DNA from 3 places in the Anoxybacillus sp. MB8 genome. Region 2 is predicted to be linked to each of the others. Evidence: riboswitches for the same ligand, from Rfam matches in the RefSeq annotation. Region 2 holds a riboswitch; each other region holds the start of a gene.
What was found. A riboswitch is a leader RNA that binds a small molecule or an ion and turns the genes downstream of it on or off. The one in region 2 is predicted to bind cobalamin.
Positions count from the first base shown of each region.

Region 1: another riboswitch for cobalamin. It lies ahead of EKC99_RS00150 (ABC transporter substrate-binding protein); the one in region 2 lies ahead of EKC99_RS11920 (ribonucleoside-diphosphate reductase subunit alpha).
Region 3: another riboswitch for cobalamin. It lies ahead of EKC99_RS03460 ((2Fe-2S) ferredoxin domain-containing protein); the one in region 2 lies ahead of EKC99_RS11920 (ribonucleoside-diphosphate reductase subunit alpha).

Region 1 is NZ_RXXX01000001.1:19,757-25,138, forward strand. Features, by position in the region: gene EKC99_RS00140 (adenosylcobinamide amidohydrolase) at 1-676, opposite strand, end outside; gene EKC99_RS00145 (FecCD family ABC transporter permease) at 673-1,719, opposite strand; gene EKC99_RS00150 (ABC transporter substrate-binding protein) at 1,685-2,641, opposite strand; cobalamin riboswitch at 2,761-2,952, opposite strand; gene EKC99_RS00155 (ATP-binding protein) at 3,020-4,783, opposite strand; gene EKC99_RS00160 (response regulator transcription factor) at 4,780-5,382, opposite strand, start outside.
Region 2 is NZ_RXXX01000037.1:8,216-13,597, forward strand. Features, by position in the region: gene EKC99_RS11920 (ribonucleoside-diphosphate reductase subunit alpha) at 1-973, opposite strand, end outside; cobalamin riboswitch at 1,085-1,284, opposite strand; gene EKC99_RS11925 (cytochrome d ubiquinol oxidase subunit II) at 1,379-2,416, opposite strand; gene EKC99_RS11930 (cytochrome ubiquinol oxidase subunit I) at 2,431-3,783, opposite strand; gene EKC99_RS11935 (metal ABC transporter substrate-binding protein) at 3,855-4,838, opposite strand; gene EKC99_RS11940 (GTP-binding protein) at 4,929-5,382, opposite strand, start outside.
Region 3 is NZ_RXXX01000005.1:73,929-79,310, reverse strand. Features, by position in the region: gene EKC99_RS03480 (sugar ABC transporter permease) at 1-244, shown strand, start outside; gene EKC99_RS03475 (alpha-amylase family glycosyl hydrolase) at 342-1,856, shown strand; gene EKC99_RS03470 (DUF4968 domain-containing protein) at 1,876-2,145, shown strand; gene EKC99_RS03465 (LacI family DNA-binding transcriptional regulator) at 2,200-3,234, shown strand; cobalamin riboswitch at 3,318-3,499, shown strand; gene EKC99_RS03460 ((2Fe-2S) ferredoxin domain-containing protein) at 3,657-4,019, shown strand; gene EKC99_RS03455 (energy-coupling factor ABC transporter permease) at 4,037-4,765, shown strand; gene EKC99_RS03450 (energy-coupling factor ABC transporter substrate-binding protein) at 4,762-5,031, shown strand; gene EKC99_RS03445 (CbiQ family ECF transporter T component) at 5,024-5,382, shown strand, end outside.

The sequences.
Region 1 (5,382 bases), on a different contig from region 2:
ATTCATTTAACAACTCTTTCGGTGTACCGCATGCAACGGCTTCTCCATCTCGCAAAAAAAGAAGCCGATCGCAATAAAGCGATGCAATGTTTATATCATGAAAAATAGCAATGATCGTCAGCTGCGATTGCTTTAACAAATTAAGCAATTTAAATTGTTGTGCCACATCCATATGGTTCGTCGGTTCATCTAGGAGCAATACGCGCGGTTGTTGCGCCAGCGCTCGAGCAAGTGCAGCGCGCTGACGTTCTCCACCGCTTAATTGCTCTAATAAAGCGTGTTGTTTATGCGCCAATGTCACCGCATGGAGTGAATCACTAACGACTTGCTCATCTTCCTTTGTCCATTTCGGAAAAAGAGTTGATTGATAAGGATAGCGACCGAGCTCAACCATTTCTTTCACTGTATATCCAAACGAAACATCTGTATGTTGCGGCAGCGCAGCAATCAGTTTTGCATATTGTTTCGGCTTATATGTTTCAATATGTTGACCACAAACAAAAATATCCCCTTGCTGTAATGCAAGTTCGCGACTTAACAATTTCATTAGCGTCGTTTTTCCTGATCCGTTCGGACCTAAAATACCGAAAAACTCTCCTTCATATACTGTAAATGAAACATGTCGTAATACTTGTTTTTCACCATATCGATACGAAACGTCCTTCACATCAATCATGTTGATCCCGTCTTCCGTCTTAAACTTTTAAACAACAATATCGCAAATAAAGGGGCACCGATGAGAGAAGTAATGACCCCGATCGGCAATTCTCGCGGTGAAACGATCGTTCGCGCGACGACATCCGCTAATACTAAAAACGTTCCGCCGTATAAAAAGGAGAGCGGCAACAATTTTCGATGATTCGCCCCGCAAATGAGACGAGTCATATGCGGAATAACGAGCCCGACAAATCCGATCGTTCCCGATACAGCTACCGCTGCTCCTGTAAGCAAGGAAGCGCTAAGTAAAATCGCTAGCTTTTTTTGTAATAAATGTACGCCAATATTGGCAGCGACCCGCTCACCGAATGAAAAGGCGTTTAACTCGCGAATATGTGCAAATAAACCGAGAGAACCGACGATAAAAAACGGAACAAATAAAGACACGTACGACCAGCCGCGCATCGCGACGCTCCCCATGAGCCAGCTAATGACTTGACGCAACTCTTCGCCGCTAAAAGCAACCATAAGCGAAATGAGCGAGCCGAAAAACGCATTCATGATAATGCCGATTAAAACAATCGTCTCCATCGCCATATTTCGTTCCGCAAGCCGCGCAAATAATAAAACAAACAATAATGTCACGAGCGCAAATATAATGCTGACGATCGGGAGCGTAAAACGCCCGAGAATCGAAAACTGAAGATGAAAGAAAAAGACGAGCACTGCGCCAACGGCTGCCCCAGACGATACCCCGATGGTATACGGATCGGCAAGAACGTTTTTCAAAAGCCCTTGAAACGCTACCCCTGCAAGTGCTAAAGATGCCCCGATCAGAAAGGCGAGTATGACTCTCGGTAAACGAATCGCAACAATAATTTGCGAAACGGTGGCAGGAACATTTGTCGGCGTATGAAACAACTGATGTAATAGCGTCTCCCATATAGAAGAAAAGGGAATCGATTGTGATCCAATCGATACCCCTAATAACAAGGCAATCGTTGCAATAAGCGATGCGCTCATGTAATTATTTAAAAATGTCTGGATAAACGACTTTGGCAATTTCTTCGACCCCTTCAGCTAAACGTGGTCCTGGACGAGAAACTAAATCAGAATTCACATCGTATACTCGTTTATTTTTAATTGCAGGGACATCTTTCCAAGCTGGGCGAGCGAGCACTTGCTCGACAGCGTTCGGTGTGTAATAACCGTATGTCGTAATAATGACATCTGGATTTAGCGCCACTGCATCTTCTTCTGTAAACATCGGCCATCCTTCTTGATCGCCTGCTGCATTTTTCGCATGAATGATCGTTAACATTTCATCCATAAATGTTCCTTTTCCAGCGGTATAAATTTCAGGTGCAGGAGAAACTTCCACCCAAACGGTTGCTTCTTCTTTTACTTCTTTTGCTTTTTCCGCAATGGCATCAATTTTTTGCTTCATTTGTTGCACAACATCGGCTGCCTCTTTCTCTTTCCCTGTCGCCTTCCCGATCAGTTCAATCGATGCATATACATCGTTGAACGATGTGGCGTTTGGCACTACAATCACTGTAATGCCCGCATCTTTTAATTGCTTTAATCCTTCCTCAGAATTGTGAGCGCTTGATGCATGCGCAAGCACAACGTCTGGTTGAAGTGAAATAATTTTTTCAACATTAAACTCCATGCCACCAACTTTTTCTTTGTTTTTCACATCTTCTGGATAGTTATCAAAATCGCTTACACCGACAATTTTGTCACCAAGCCCTAACGCGTATGCAATTTCTGTATTGCTCGGAATGAGCGAAACGATTTTTGTCGGTTCTTTTTCAATCGTGACATCGCCAACCGCATCTTTTACCGTAACCGGAAATGCAGCCTCCTCTGTTTTCGCCTCTTGCTTCGTTTCTTTCGCTGGCTCCGCGTTATTGCTGCACGCTACTAATCCGAGCGTCAATACGAGCGCAAGAAGCCACACATATTGTTTCCATTTCTTCATCGTTTTTCCCCCTTTTATGTATGTCAAATAAAAAAGCTCATCCCAAATGGAATGAGCTAGAAACAACAAAAGACAATAACTTCCCCTTGTCGTTTCGCCGTCTCACTCCCCGAAGACGCGAATGACGGTGCAAAAAGGCAGGTCTACTGACTTATGCGTCATCCTACTTTGAAGCCTTCCCGTACGAATGGTACAGTGGCGGTTTTCATTTCGTCAGCATTTACAGTTGCGGGGACAGTTCTGGACTTGCACCAGATTCCCTATTAAGTCTACTAGGTTGCCCGTTCGACACCTTTTTGCAACGAACGTATGTAATTGTCGAACAATTTCTACGTTTCTATCATAGCGAAAAACGTCACTGATGACAACAAAAATTTTCTACTTCAATGGCAATGTAAACGTAAACGTCGTTCCTTCTCCTAGTTTGCTATGGACAGCAATCGTTCCTTTATGCGCTTCAACGATGTTTTTCGCAATCGCAAGACCTAAACCTGTACCTGAGCGACCGCGCGTGCGTGCTTTATCCGCTTTATAAAAACGCTCAAACACAAACGGCAAATCTTCTTCTGCGATGCCTGAGCCAGAATCTTGCACAGAGATGCGCACGACTTCTTCCCCCGCATCGACAATGACACGTACTTCGCCACCATCATCCGTATGCCGAAGCGCATTGTCAATTAAATTCGTCAACACTTGTTCAATGCGGTCAGGATCGAATGAAACGATGAGCTCATCGTTCATTTCAACAAGCAAATGAACTCCTTTTTCTTTCGCTAACGCTTGAAACTTATGAATGATGCGCTCGATATACGGTCTAAGCGGCACTTGTTCTTCATGAAGCGTTAAATGCCCTGCTTCCATGCGCGCTAAATCAAGCAAATCGTTCACAAGGCGACCCATGCGCAACGATTCGTCGTAAATCACCTTTGCCAATTCTTTTTTCTCTTCATCTGTCGCCGCAATATCATCGACGATCGCTTCACTATACCCTTGCAACATCGCAATCGGTGTGCGCAACTCATGCGAGACGTTTGCGATAAAATCTTTGCGCAACTTATCAAGCCGTCGTTCCTCCGTCATATCCCGAAGCACCGCAACGGCTCCCCGAATGACCTTGCCGTTGTATAACGGCGTCATAACAATGACCCAATTGCGACCTTGTAAAGCCATTTCTATCGCTTGTTCTTTTTCCTCCGCGACCGCTTTCTTAAACAATTCATTCACTTTAGGAGGAAGTGGCAATAAATTATCGCTTTGTCCTTGCTCGTAGTACCACGCTTGTAAAAATCGGTCAGCTGGTGGATTTGTAATGAGCACTTCGCCGTTTCGATTGAATGTAATGACACCATCAGCCATGCTACTTAAAATGCTTGCTAATTGCTCCTTTTCTTGATTTAACGCATTAATATGAAACTGCAACTGCCGTCCCATTTGATTAAAAGCCATCGCCAGTTCCCCAATTTCATCATGCGTGACGATCGGCACTTTTGAATCAAATTTTCCACGCGCAATTTCAAATGCTACTTGTCTCATTTTTCGAAGCGGAGCTGTAATGCGTGTAGATAAGAAAAAGGCAAACACGGTCGTTAACACAATGGCGATAAACGCGGCAAGAAAAATAAATTTTGTCGTCTGTCTTGTCGTTTCTTCGACCGCTTTTAACGACTGATATACAAATACCGCGCCATTTCCATCCGATGTATAAAGCGGAACACCGACAATAAATAGCTCGTTATATTCGTCGTTTCGCATCGTTTGATTTGGCATAAGCGTCCGTTTCACTACTTTTTTCCCATCAAATACGCGCCCTAACTGTTGATCTTGCTGAATGAATGATAGTGGCAAATCAGGAAGGTTTTTATTTGGTGAATACCAATAATGATGATCATCGATAATGATCATTAACTTCGATACATCATCCACCATCGTCCACGCAATGGAGCGCGCAAACTGCTCGTCATGTTCAGCGACAACACGAGCCACTTTTGTCGCTTGTTGGGTAAGCTGATCACTTGTTTTTTCTAAATAATATTTTTCAAAAAAACCGAGCAATAAGACGGTTAAAATAAAAAGGACGAAAGCAACAAGCAACAAAATCGTCAGCCATAGTTTGCCGACTACACTACGCCATAACGCCATCATTCATTCACGACCTCAAATTTATACCCGACACCCCAAACGGTGACGATCATTTTCGCTGCAGCTGGCGACACTTTATTTAGTTTTTCACGCAATCGCTTGACGTGTGTATCCACTGTGCGCAAGTCGCCAAAAAATTCGTAATGCCATACTTCTTTTAACAACTGTTCACGGTCAAACACTTTATCTGGCGATTTCGCTAAAAAGTGAAGCAACTCATATTCTTTCGGAGTTAAACTGACTTCATGTCCATCCGCTGTCACACGATGAGCATCATGATCAATTGTTAAATGCGGGAACACAAGCACATCCCGTGCTGTCGTATCTGTCGGTACATATGGAGAGTTGGCTGTGCGACGAAGCAACGCTTTTACACGAAGCACCACTTCACGCGGACTGAACGGTTTTACGATATAATCGTCCGTTCCTGCTTCAAACCCTTGCACGCGGTTCGCTTCCTCTCCTTTTGCTGTCAACATAATGACAGGCGTTGCTTTTTTCTCACGCAACTGTTTACATACTTCAATCCCATCTTTTCCTGGTAACATGAGATCAAGCAAAATTAAATCATAATCATTTTCAATGGCTAACGCTAGCGCTTC
Region 2 (5,382 bases):
GTTCATCGCCGTTGTTTAGCTTCGCGTCTAAAAACGAGAAAATGTCTTTATGCCAAACGTCTAAATATACGGCAATGCTTCCTTGGCGCGTACCGAGCTGGTCAACCGATACGGCGGTATTGTTTAATTGGCGCATCCATGGAATGACACCAGAGGAGATGCCTTTAAACCCTTTAATATCGGAATTTCGTGCGCGAATTTTTCCTAAATATACGCCAATTCCTCCACCGCCTTTTGATAAACGGGCGATGTCGGTATTCGACTCATAAATGCCAATTAAACTATCGTCTACCGTATCAATAAAACAACTCGATAATTGACCATACGACTTTCCAGCGTTTGCGTAAGTTGGCGTAGCAACGGTCATGTATTGGTTAGATAATGCCCAATATGCTTCTTTCGCTAGTGCCATTCGTTTTGTCGGATGTTCATATGCCATTAATGTTAAAGCAATCGTTAAAAAGCGCTCTTGCGGCAGTTCGTAAATTTCGCCGCCATACCCCTTCGCTAAATAGCGATCAACGAGCGTTTTTAACCCGATGTATGTAAATAGCTCGTCCTTTTTTGCGTCAATCCATGTGCTCGCTTCTTGCAGTTCTTCTTTCGTATATCGTTCCAATAAAAACGAGTCGTAAATGCCGAGATCGACGAGCATTATTTGCAATTCATAAAAGTAGCGATATGTGTCGGATACATCATAGCCGCGATTGTTAGCTGCCTCGTCGTATAGCTGTTGCAAATAGAGACGAGCGGCAACAAACGTCCAATCCGGCTGTTCTACGGTGATTTCATCAAGCGCATTTAAAATAAGTTTATTCATCATGTCGTTGTACCGCTGCGTATGAGCAAGCGCCCGTACAGTCCGTTCAATGTATCGCTCACTCGCTAAGTGTGGAAAGTCTTTGAAAATAGGAAACAATAATGTGCGGATCGTTTCTTCATTTACTTCTGTTTGTTGTTTTATGTACACCATATAACATCCCTTCCCCTAAAAAATAAAAACATCCGCTCTCATTGAGCGGATGAAACGATGGAAAAAGGCATGCTTTCACCATCGTTTCATCTTCTCAATCCCCGAAGAATATGAAACGATACAAGGAAGGCAGGTCTCCTGACTCGCGCTTCTTCCTACTTTGGATTCCTTCCCATATATGCGCCTGAAAAGCTGACATATACAGTGGTGTTGTTTCCATTTCGTCTGCGCACACAGTTGCGGGGACAGTTCTGGATTCGCACCAGATTCCCTATTAAGTCCGCTCGGACACCTTCACTTGTTGGTTTCAATATATAGTTATTATTTTGTGCAATCATCACAATATATTGTACGAAAAAGGTTTACGTTTAAAACTATAGCGAAAAATCTCAACATTTGCAATCATTATTTTTCATCATTTGCTACATAGCGCCGGTCTTTCATAAACAGCCGCCAAAAATAAATGAATCCTGGAAATAAAATAGCAAAGCCGACGATATACGTCACAAAAAGGGCACGAAACGTATTCGGATGCGTAAATCCGGATTCGATTGTTACATTCGGGTAAATCATATATGGTAAATGAGCTTTTCCGTATGCGTAACTTGCACAAAAATATTGTAAGACGATGGCTACAACCGCAAGACGCGGCATTCCGCGTCCGTTTTTTCTTTTCCATGAAGGAAGAAAAAGCGCCCCGCCAGCTAAGAGAAATAATACGACAGAAGCGACAAGCCACGGCCAACGTGCAATCATTCCGTCATATAGCCAGCGCGCTTCATTTCGCATCGTGACCATAATGAGAATAGAGGAGAGAAGAGCAAACGGCCCGATGATGAGTGCATCGCGGCGATAAATCGTATATGCTTCTATTTCATTTGCTTCGTTTGAGTAGTCTGCTAATAAAAGCGACGAAAGAAAGAGTGTACTTGTAATCGCAAAGGCGATAAATGCATATTCATGTGGGCTTGTAAATAAGCGATCAAGCCGTAGGCGACTGACTCCATTCATTGTTTCGACAAAAGAACCATGCGTAATTGGCAAGACGCTAATTAAAAAGGCTGGAATAAGTAAGCCGCTTATACCAGAAATGTAAACAAGCACTTTTTCATATTTAGGAGCAACGTGTGAAAAAACGAGGAACGCACTACGTACAGTAAGCAAAAGTAAAATGATGCTTCCGGGTATAAGTAAAATGGTTCCTAGCATAAATGTCGCTCCGGGAAAAAAGCTGACGAGCGCCACGACGATCGCAACGATAAAGACGTTTGTCACTTCCCATGTCGGTGATAAATATCGGTTTGCGATTTTCGTTGCTTTCGTTTGCGGGCGGTTCATATATACCATCGACCAAAACCCTGCTCCAAAGTCCATCGTCGCCATGACGGCGTAAATAAAAATAAATCCCCATAAAATTGAAATAGCAATTAATTCATCTGTCATCATCTTGCTCCTTTCTACATGTGCGTAGATAAGTGTTGTTCAATCGGATGGCGGCGGAAATAAGAACGCAAGACGAGAACGACTGCGACGAGTAAAAATACGTAAATGGACGTAAATAAAAGAAAGAGTGTTCCTAAATTTGTTGACTGTGTTACAGCTTCTGCCGTTGTCATCATGCGATAAATGACCCAAGGCTGTCTCCCTGTACAAGCAAAAATCCAGCCAAATTCAATACCGAGAAGAGCGAGCGGCCCAGCAGTAACAACTGTCCACATAAACCAGTTCGGAAATATGTGTTGTTTTCTTATGCGATGCCAAACGAATCCGACAATGGAAAGAAGGAGAAGAAACATGCCGATTCCGACCATTGCATTAAAAAGGGTATGGACAAACAATGGTGGCCACCATTCTTCTGGAAAGTCATTCAATCCGACAACGACGGTATCGAAACGATTGCCCGCTAAAAAGCTAAGTAACCACGGAATTTCAATTCCCCATTTGACCGTTTGTGTTTCACGGTCCGTAAAACCGCCGATGACGAGCGGGGCGTGCGACTGTGTTTCAAACAATCCTTCAGCAGCAGCTAATTTTTCAGGTTGATATTCATGAAGAAGTTGGGCTGATTCATGTCCGTTTATTGCTGTTAGTAAAGAAAATACGCCGCCAACTGTTAAACCGAGCATGAGCGCTTTTTTATGAAAAAGTTGGATGCGTTCATGGCGTCTATTTTTCAACATGTGATATGCCGCGATTGAAGCGATCGTAAACGCACCTGTCATATACGCTGATAAAACGACGTGTGTTGCTGTGACGGCAAAGCTTGGATTAAAAAACGCCTCCCACGGATTGACGTCAACAATTTGCCCGTTTTCGATACGAAAGCCAGTCGGTGTACCTTCAAAGGCGTGAACGTTCGTGATTAAAATGGCAGAAGCGGCTGCTCCGATGGCAACAAGCGTCAAGCTTACGATGCGCATTGCTGGAGAGATACGGTCTGCTGCGTATACGTAAATAGATAAAAATAACGCTTCGACGAAAAACGCATAAATTTCAATTTGAAACGGAAGCGCCATCACTTTGCCGACCACTTCCATAAAGCCTGGCCATAAAAGTGAAAGTTGTACTCCTGCGATAGTACCAGACGGAATCGCTACGCCAAGCAAAATGGCGAGCGCTTTTGTCCAACGATTAGCCATGAGAGCGTAGTCATTGTCTTTCGTTTTTTGATATAGTAGCTCGGCCAATAAAATCATGAGCGGAATACCGACTCCAAGCGTCGCAAAAATAATATGAAACGCCATGGTTGTACCAAATAACGTTCTTGCTGTTAATACGTGATCCATACCGAAATGTTCATCCCTTTCCATACATTGTCGTTTCCTAGTTTGATTTGAAAAGGGAAAAAATATGCAAAAAAATAAGCGACCGTAACGATCGCTTATTGTAACGCTTTTTTTAATGCGGATATATTGTCATTCATGATCGCAAAGTAATCTTTATTGTTTGCGATATCATCGTTTGTGCGCGCTTCTAAGTTGTGAAGAATGAGTACATCCGCCCCAATTTCATTTTTTACGACTTCAGCAATTTTTGATGTAACATTTTGTTCAAAAAAGATATATTGTATGTTGTGCTCTTTTGCTTTTTTAATGATGGAAGTAAGCTGTTTTTGTGACGGTTCATTTGTTGGTGATAGTCCAGTCACGCTTATTTGTTTTAAGCCGTATCGTTTCTCCCAATAGCCGTATGCAGCATGAGCAACAAGAATATCTTTTCTTTTCGCCTCTTTCATCAGTTGTTGAAATTGTTGATCGAGTTGTTCAAGTTGCTGTTTTAATGAAGCGAAGTTTTGTTCAAAATCATCTTTCGCTTCAGGTTTAAGTTCTACTAATGTTTGTTTAATCGTTTCGGCCATTTCAATGGAATAAATCGGATCTAACCAGACGTGAGGATCGACATCTCCGTGAGCATGTTCATCTTCGTTTTCATGAGTATGTTCATATTCGTTTTCATGAGCATGTTCGTCTCCATGAGTATCATTAGCTGAAAGTAATTCCATGTTTTCCGTTGCTGCGACGAATTTGACGCGCTCATGTTCTAGCGTTTTCGTGATGCGATCGACAAATCCTTCCATTCCTTGACCAATGTAAATGAATGCATCAGCCTCAGCAATTTGTTGCATCGTTTTTGCTGTTGGCTCATATGTGTGCACATCGACGCCTGGAGGGTATACACTTTCGACTTGCACATGTTTTCCACCAATTTTTTCGGTAAAGTCTTGAAGTGGATATACGGTTGTATAAATGATAAGTGGATTGTCTTTTCCCTCGCTAGTGGCTGGAGCGTTTTCATCTTGTTTATTGCATCCAAATAGTGTAAGTGTGCTTGTAAGTATAATAGTTAACATCGCACGTAATTTCATATTTTTTTCCTCCTCTCAAAAAAGAAGGATGTTTATGAAAACATCCTTTTTCTCCTAGTTTATTATATCGTAATCGTTACGATTTGAAAACTATGAAGTAGTAACAAATGGTGGAAGCGGATCAACAAAAGTTGACCAGTCTTGTTTCATTTCTTCATCTGTTAATAAACATGCATCCAGGGAAGAAGAAATCGCATGTTCGTCCATGCCAATGCCAATCAATACGAGTTCTGTCATGCGATCGCCATACGTATCGTCCCATTTTGCACGCAATTCATGTTCTTCTCGCAAAATTTGTTCCTGTTCATGTGGAGGATATGTGGCAATCCATTCGCCAGCCCCTTGAATCATAATGGACGGCCCAGCTTGTGAAAGAAGTCCGCACATATTGTTGCGGGAAGCGAGCCAGAAAAAGCCTTTGGCGCGAACGATTTCAACTGGCCATTGTTCGAGCCAATGCATCAGCCGTTCGGGATGAAACGGGCGACGGCGGCGATATACGAAAGAAGAAATGCCGTATTCTTCTGTTTCTGGTGTATGCTCT
Region 3 (5,382 bases), on a different contig from region 2:
CGTGGCGCTCTTTACGTTTATTGCACCGTTTGGTGACTTCATTTTAGCGAGCGTTTTGCTGCGCAGCAAAGAAAAATATACGCTAGCGGTCGGATTGTACGATTTAGTGGCGAAGCAGTTCGGTAGCGAATTTACAACGTTTGCGGCAGGTTCGGTATTAATTGCTGTGCCGATCGCTATTCTCTTCCTTTCATTCCAAAAGTATTTCGTCTCTGGTTTAACGGCAGGTGGAACAAAAGGATGAGAAACGAAAGGAAAGAATCGTTTTGGTTCTTTCCTTTCTTACTATTTAGAGATATATTAACATAAGAAGCTTTGGAATGAATGGGGAGTGAAATGAAATGAAACGTGTATTTCGTGCGCTACTTATTTTTGTTTTGTTGTTGTCCGTGACGACGCCAGCGAGTGCGAAAACGGAGCGAGCGTGGCAAGATGAGCGCATTTATTTTATTATGGTCGACCGTTTTAATAACGGGAATCCGAAAAACGATTACGATGTCAATGTGCATGATCCGAAAGCATACCATGGCGGTGATTTGCAAGGGATTATTGACAAGCTCGACTACATAAAGGAAATGGGCTTTACAGCCATTTGGCTGACGCCGATTTTTGCGAATGAAAAGGGCGGGTATCACGGCTATTGGATTGAAGACTTTTATAAAGTAGAAGAGCATTTTGGAACGGTTGATGACTTCAAACGGCTTGTGAAAGAAGCGCATAAACGCGATATGAAAGTTATTTTAGATTTCGTTGTCAATCATACGGGCTACAATCATCCGTGGCTAAATGATCCAGCGAAAAAAGATTGGTTTCATGAGAAAAAAGACATTTTTAATTGGGCGAACCAACAAGAAGTAGAAAACGGTTGGTTGTTTGGCCTCCCGGATTTAGCGCAAGAAAATCCGGAAGTGAAAGCGTATTTATTCGATGTCGCGAAATGGTGGATAAAAGAAACAGACGTTGACGGATATCGTTTAGATACGGTGAAACATGTGCCAAAATCGTTTTGGGACGAGTTTTCAAAAGAAGTGAAGTCGGTGAAACAAGACTTTTTCCTTCTTGGAGAAGTATGGCATGACGATCCGCGCTATGTCGCGGAATATGGGAAGCATGGCATCGATGCGTTAATTGACTTTCCGTTTTACAAAGAGGCGTCAACCATTTTTTCAAACGTCGATCAATCGATCGAGCCGCTTTACAACGTATGGAAGCGAAATGCGGCGTTTTATGATCGACCGTATTTGCTCGGAACGTTTTTAGATAATCACGATACCGTTCGGTTTACGCGTTTAGCGTTGCAAAATCGCATCAATCCGGTGACGCGTTTAAAGCTCGGATTGACGTATTTGTTTGCAGCGCCGGGCATGCCAATCATGTACTATGGAACAGAAATTGCGCTTGATGGCGGGGAAGATCCAGATAACCGTCGTTTAATGAATTTCCGTACCGATAAAGAGCTCGTTGACTATGTGACAAAGCTCGGGGAATTGCGTGAAAAACTTCCGTCGCTTCGTCGCGGTGATTTTGAATTGCTTTATGAAAAAGACGGCATGGCTCTGTTTAAACGGACGTATGAAAAGGAAACGACGGTAATTGCGATTAACAATACATCAAAAACGCAAAAAGTGACGCTCGACGATGAGCTAGAACAAGGAAAAGAATTGCGCGGGTTGCTGGCGGGAGATTTAGTGCGCAGCAAAGACGGCAAGTACGACATCATTTTAGATCGCGAAACGGCGGAAATTTACGTGCTTGCGCCAAAAACGGGATTAAACATTCCGTTTATTGCGGCGCTTCTTGCGGTATATACGGCATTTGGTCTGTTTTTATACTTCGCGCGCAAACGAAAAGCATAATGATGATGGGGGAGAGAGCATGCTAGAAGATACAAGTTTTGCGATTCGGCCGGTCGATCAGACAGATGAATCGGAAAGATGGCAACCGATTGGACATGTGCAAAAAATTGAAGGAAAAAAGCAAATATTTGCATTTACGTGCGAGCGGGCATCGGGTAAAATACATTTTTATCGTGATGATATCGTTCGAGTGACGATCGATCCGTTCGACCAAAAGTACGTCTCTGTCAGTCCTGCGGTCGTTGCGATGCATAAACACGATACCGTCAACGGTTGTTGTAAACGGTGAACAACGAGCGGTAGAGGAAGCGGCAATTGTTTTGTAAGAGATGGGGGATTTTTTATGACAGTAACAATTAAAGATGTAGCGAAGCGAGCGAATGTCGCACCATCGACTGTTTCACGTGTCATCGCAGATAGCCCGCGCATTAGCGAGAAAACGAAGAAAAAAGTGCGCGAGGCGATGAAAGAGCTTGGCTATCATCCGAATTTTATCGCGCGCAGCTTAGCAAATAAGTCGACGCAAGTCATCGGCTTAATTATGCCAAGCTCAGCGGATAAGGCGTTTCAAAACCCGTTTTTCCCAGAAGTCATTCGCGGCATCAGTAAAGCGGTGCACGATCGTCAATATGCGCTGCAGTTATCGACGGGGGAAACGGAAGCGGAAATTTACGATGGCGTCGTGCATATGGTACAAGGAAAGCGCGTCGATGGAGTCATTTTGCTGTATTCGCGTGCGAACGATAAAATTATGGCGTATTTGCAAAAAGAAGACGTGCCGTTTGTCGTCATCGGGAAACCGCATAAAAAAGCGGAGGAAATTACACATGTCGATAACGATAACGTGCGCGCGGCGCGCGAGGCGACAGAATATTTAATTGAACTCGGTCATGAGCGCATCGCTTTTGTCGGCGGAAACGTCAATCTCATTGTGACGATGGATCGTTTGCGCGGATATGAAAAAGCGTTAAAATCGGCAGGGCTGACGTATCGAAAAGATTACATTGTACATGAAGAGTTTTTAAAAGAAGGCGGACAAGAGGCGATGAAAGAGCTGCTTTCACTCGCTGAGCCGCCAACTGCGCTCGTTGTCGCCGACGATTTAATGGCGCTCGGTGTCTTAAATACGCTTGCAGAAATGGGCTTAAGCGTGCCAACGGATTTATCGATCGTCAGCTTTAACAACGTCCTTTTATCGGAAATTTCCCGTCCGCCGTTAACGTCGGTAGACATTAACATTTTCCAACTTGGCTTTGAAGCGGCAAGAAATTTAATACAACAAATCGAAAATCCGAATGAGCCGATTAAACGAATTATCATTCCACATACGCTCGTGAAACGATTTTCGTGCGATTACTACAAAGCGCCTTCTGAATAAGAAGGTGCTTTTTTCGTAAACAGGATAGGCAAGAAGAAAAAAATGGTGTATCATATGATTAACATCATGTTCTTTGAAAACGCATATACGATGAGCAAGTACGGTGCATACAAACGTATGCTGAAAAGGGAAGAACGGTGCAAAGCCGTCGCGGTACCCGCCACTGTGATGGGGAGTTTCGTTGCAACGTGCCACTGATTTTTTGGGAAGGCGCAGCGAAATGATGAACCTAAGCCAGGAGACCTGCCTGCTTGCGATACGTCGGCTGCCTACGGGAATATAGGTAGACGTGCGGGAACGATGGACGTTATAGCGATGATGTATGCTTAGATGGCGTATGCTCTATTTTTTGAATCTTTCGTTTTTTCTGCACCTCTGCCTAGGGGTGCTTTTTTTATTTTTGATAAAAGGAGCGAAGATATATGGCGACGTGGAATTTGCAAGGAACGAAGCATCATGTGCTCATTTGCAACGGAGGGAGCTGCATGCGAAAGGGAGGAGAGGAGGTGACGCAAGCCATTCGTGATGAAATTGATCAACTTCAACTACATGCCGACGTGCATACGACGCGAACGAGGTGCAACGGTCGCTGTGAAGATGCGTGTGTTGTTATCGTGTATCCAGAAGGTGTTTGGTATCGTACGATCGATGAGCACGTTGCACGGGACATTGTCCGAAAACATATACGTGATGGCGACATGTTATGTGATTACGTGACGTACACATATGATGAAAATTTTAAGATGCCGAAATATAGTCAGGCGACAAGGGGGAAAGAAAAGTGAGAAAAAAAACATGGTGGATGACGATTTGTATTGCTGTGTACATTCTTTTCGCCCTTTCTCCATCTGCATATGCGATGCATATTATGGAAGGATTTTTACCTTGGCATTGGGCGCTCGTTTGGTGGTTACTCTTTTTGCCATTTTTCTTTGTTGGCATGCGCCATGTTTCACATTTGATGAAACAAAAGCCGGAGGTGAAACTACTTCTTGCGTTCGCGACGGCGTTTACATTCGTTCTCTCGGCATTAAAAATTCCATCGGTGACGGGAAGTAGCTCGCATCCGACTGGGACAGGACTTGGTGCGCTTTTATTTGGACCGTTTATTATGACGGTCATCGGTACAGCAGTGCTATTATTTCAAGCGCTTTTGCTGGCGCATGGAGGTTTGACGACGCTAGGGGCGAATGCTTTTTCTATGGCTGTTGTTGGTCCGCTCGTTGCGTACGGTTTGTTTGTTATATGTAAAAAGTGTGGAATATCCGTGCGTATATCCGTCTTTTTAGCAGCGATGATGGCTGATTTGGCGACATACGTCATGACGTCGTTTCAGCTCGCCCTAGCATTTCCAGATGTGACAAGCGGCGTATGGGGCGCATTTTTGAAATTCGCTTCCATTTTTGCACTGACACAAGTTCCGCTTGCGATTACGGAAGGACTTCTTACCGTTGTTGTATGGAACTTTTTGCATACGTACTCGAAGCGAGAGTTAGATGTGTTAGAGGAGAGAGGAGTGTTTTTTAAATGAGCAATCGTCTATTGTTGTTCATTGCCGCTCTGTTGATCGTGTTGCCGCTATTTATTGTGAAAAATACGGAGTTCGCTGGGACTGATACGCTTGCGGAAGAAATGATTCAACAAACCGCTCCGCATTATGAACCGTGGTTTCATGTTTTATTTGAGCCGCCAGGCGGTGAGGTAGAGACGTTGCTATTTTCGGTACAAGCAGCGCTCGGTGCTGGAGTGATTGGATATATTATCGGGCTATATAAAGGGCGAAAGCGAAATGGTTAGTTGGCTTGACGAATGGGCTTATCGAAACAAGCTTGCTAAATTAAATGTCACATTTAAATTGATGCTTACGTGTATGTTGCTCATATGGGCGTTATGTGGAACGAATGTCGTTCGCTGTATCATTATCGTTTGGCTATTCGTCTGGCTTCTTTATCATGCGCGCTTACCTTGGCGTGTTTGTGTTCACTTTTTTATTGTTATAGTTCTTATCATGATCGGAAGCTGTGTTCCACTTCTTTTTACCGTTGATCGAACGATTCACTTTGTCGGTGAAAATATGGCGGAAGTGGCGACGATTTGCTTGAGGGCATTGGCAAGTTCGTTTACTCTCTTTTTTCTCGCGATCACAAC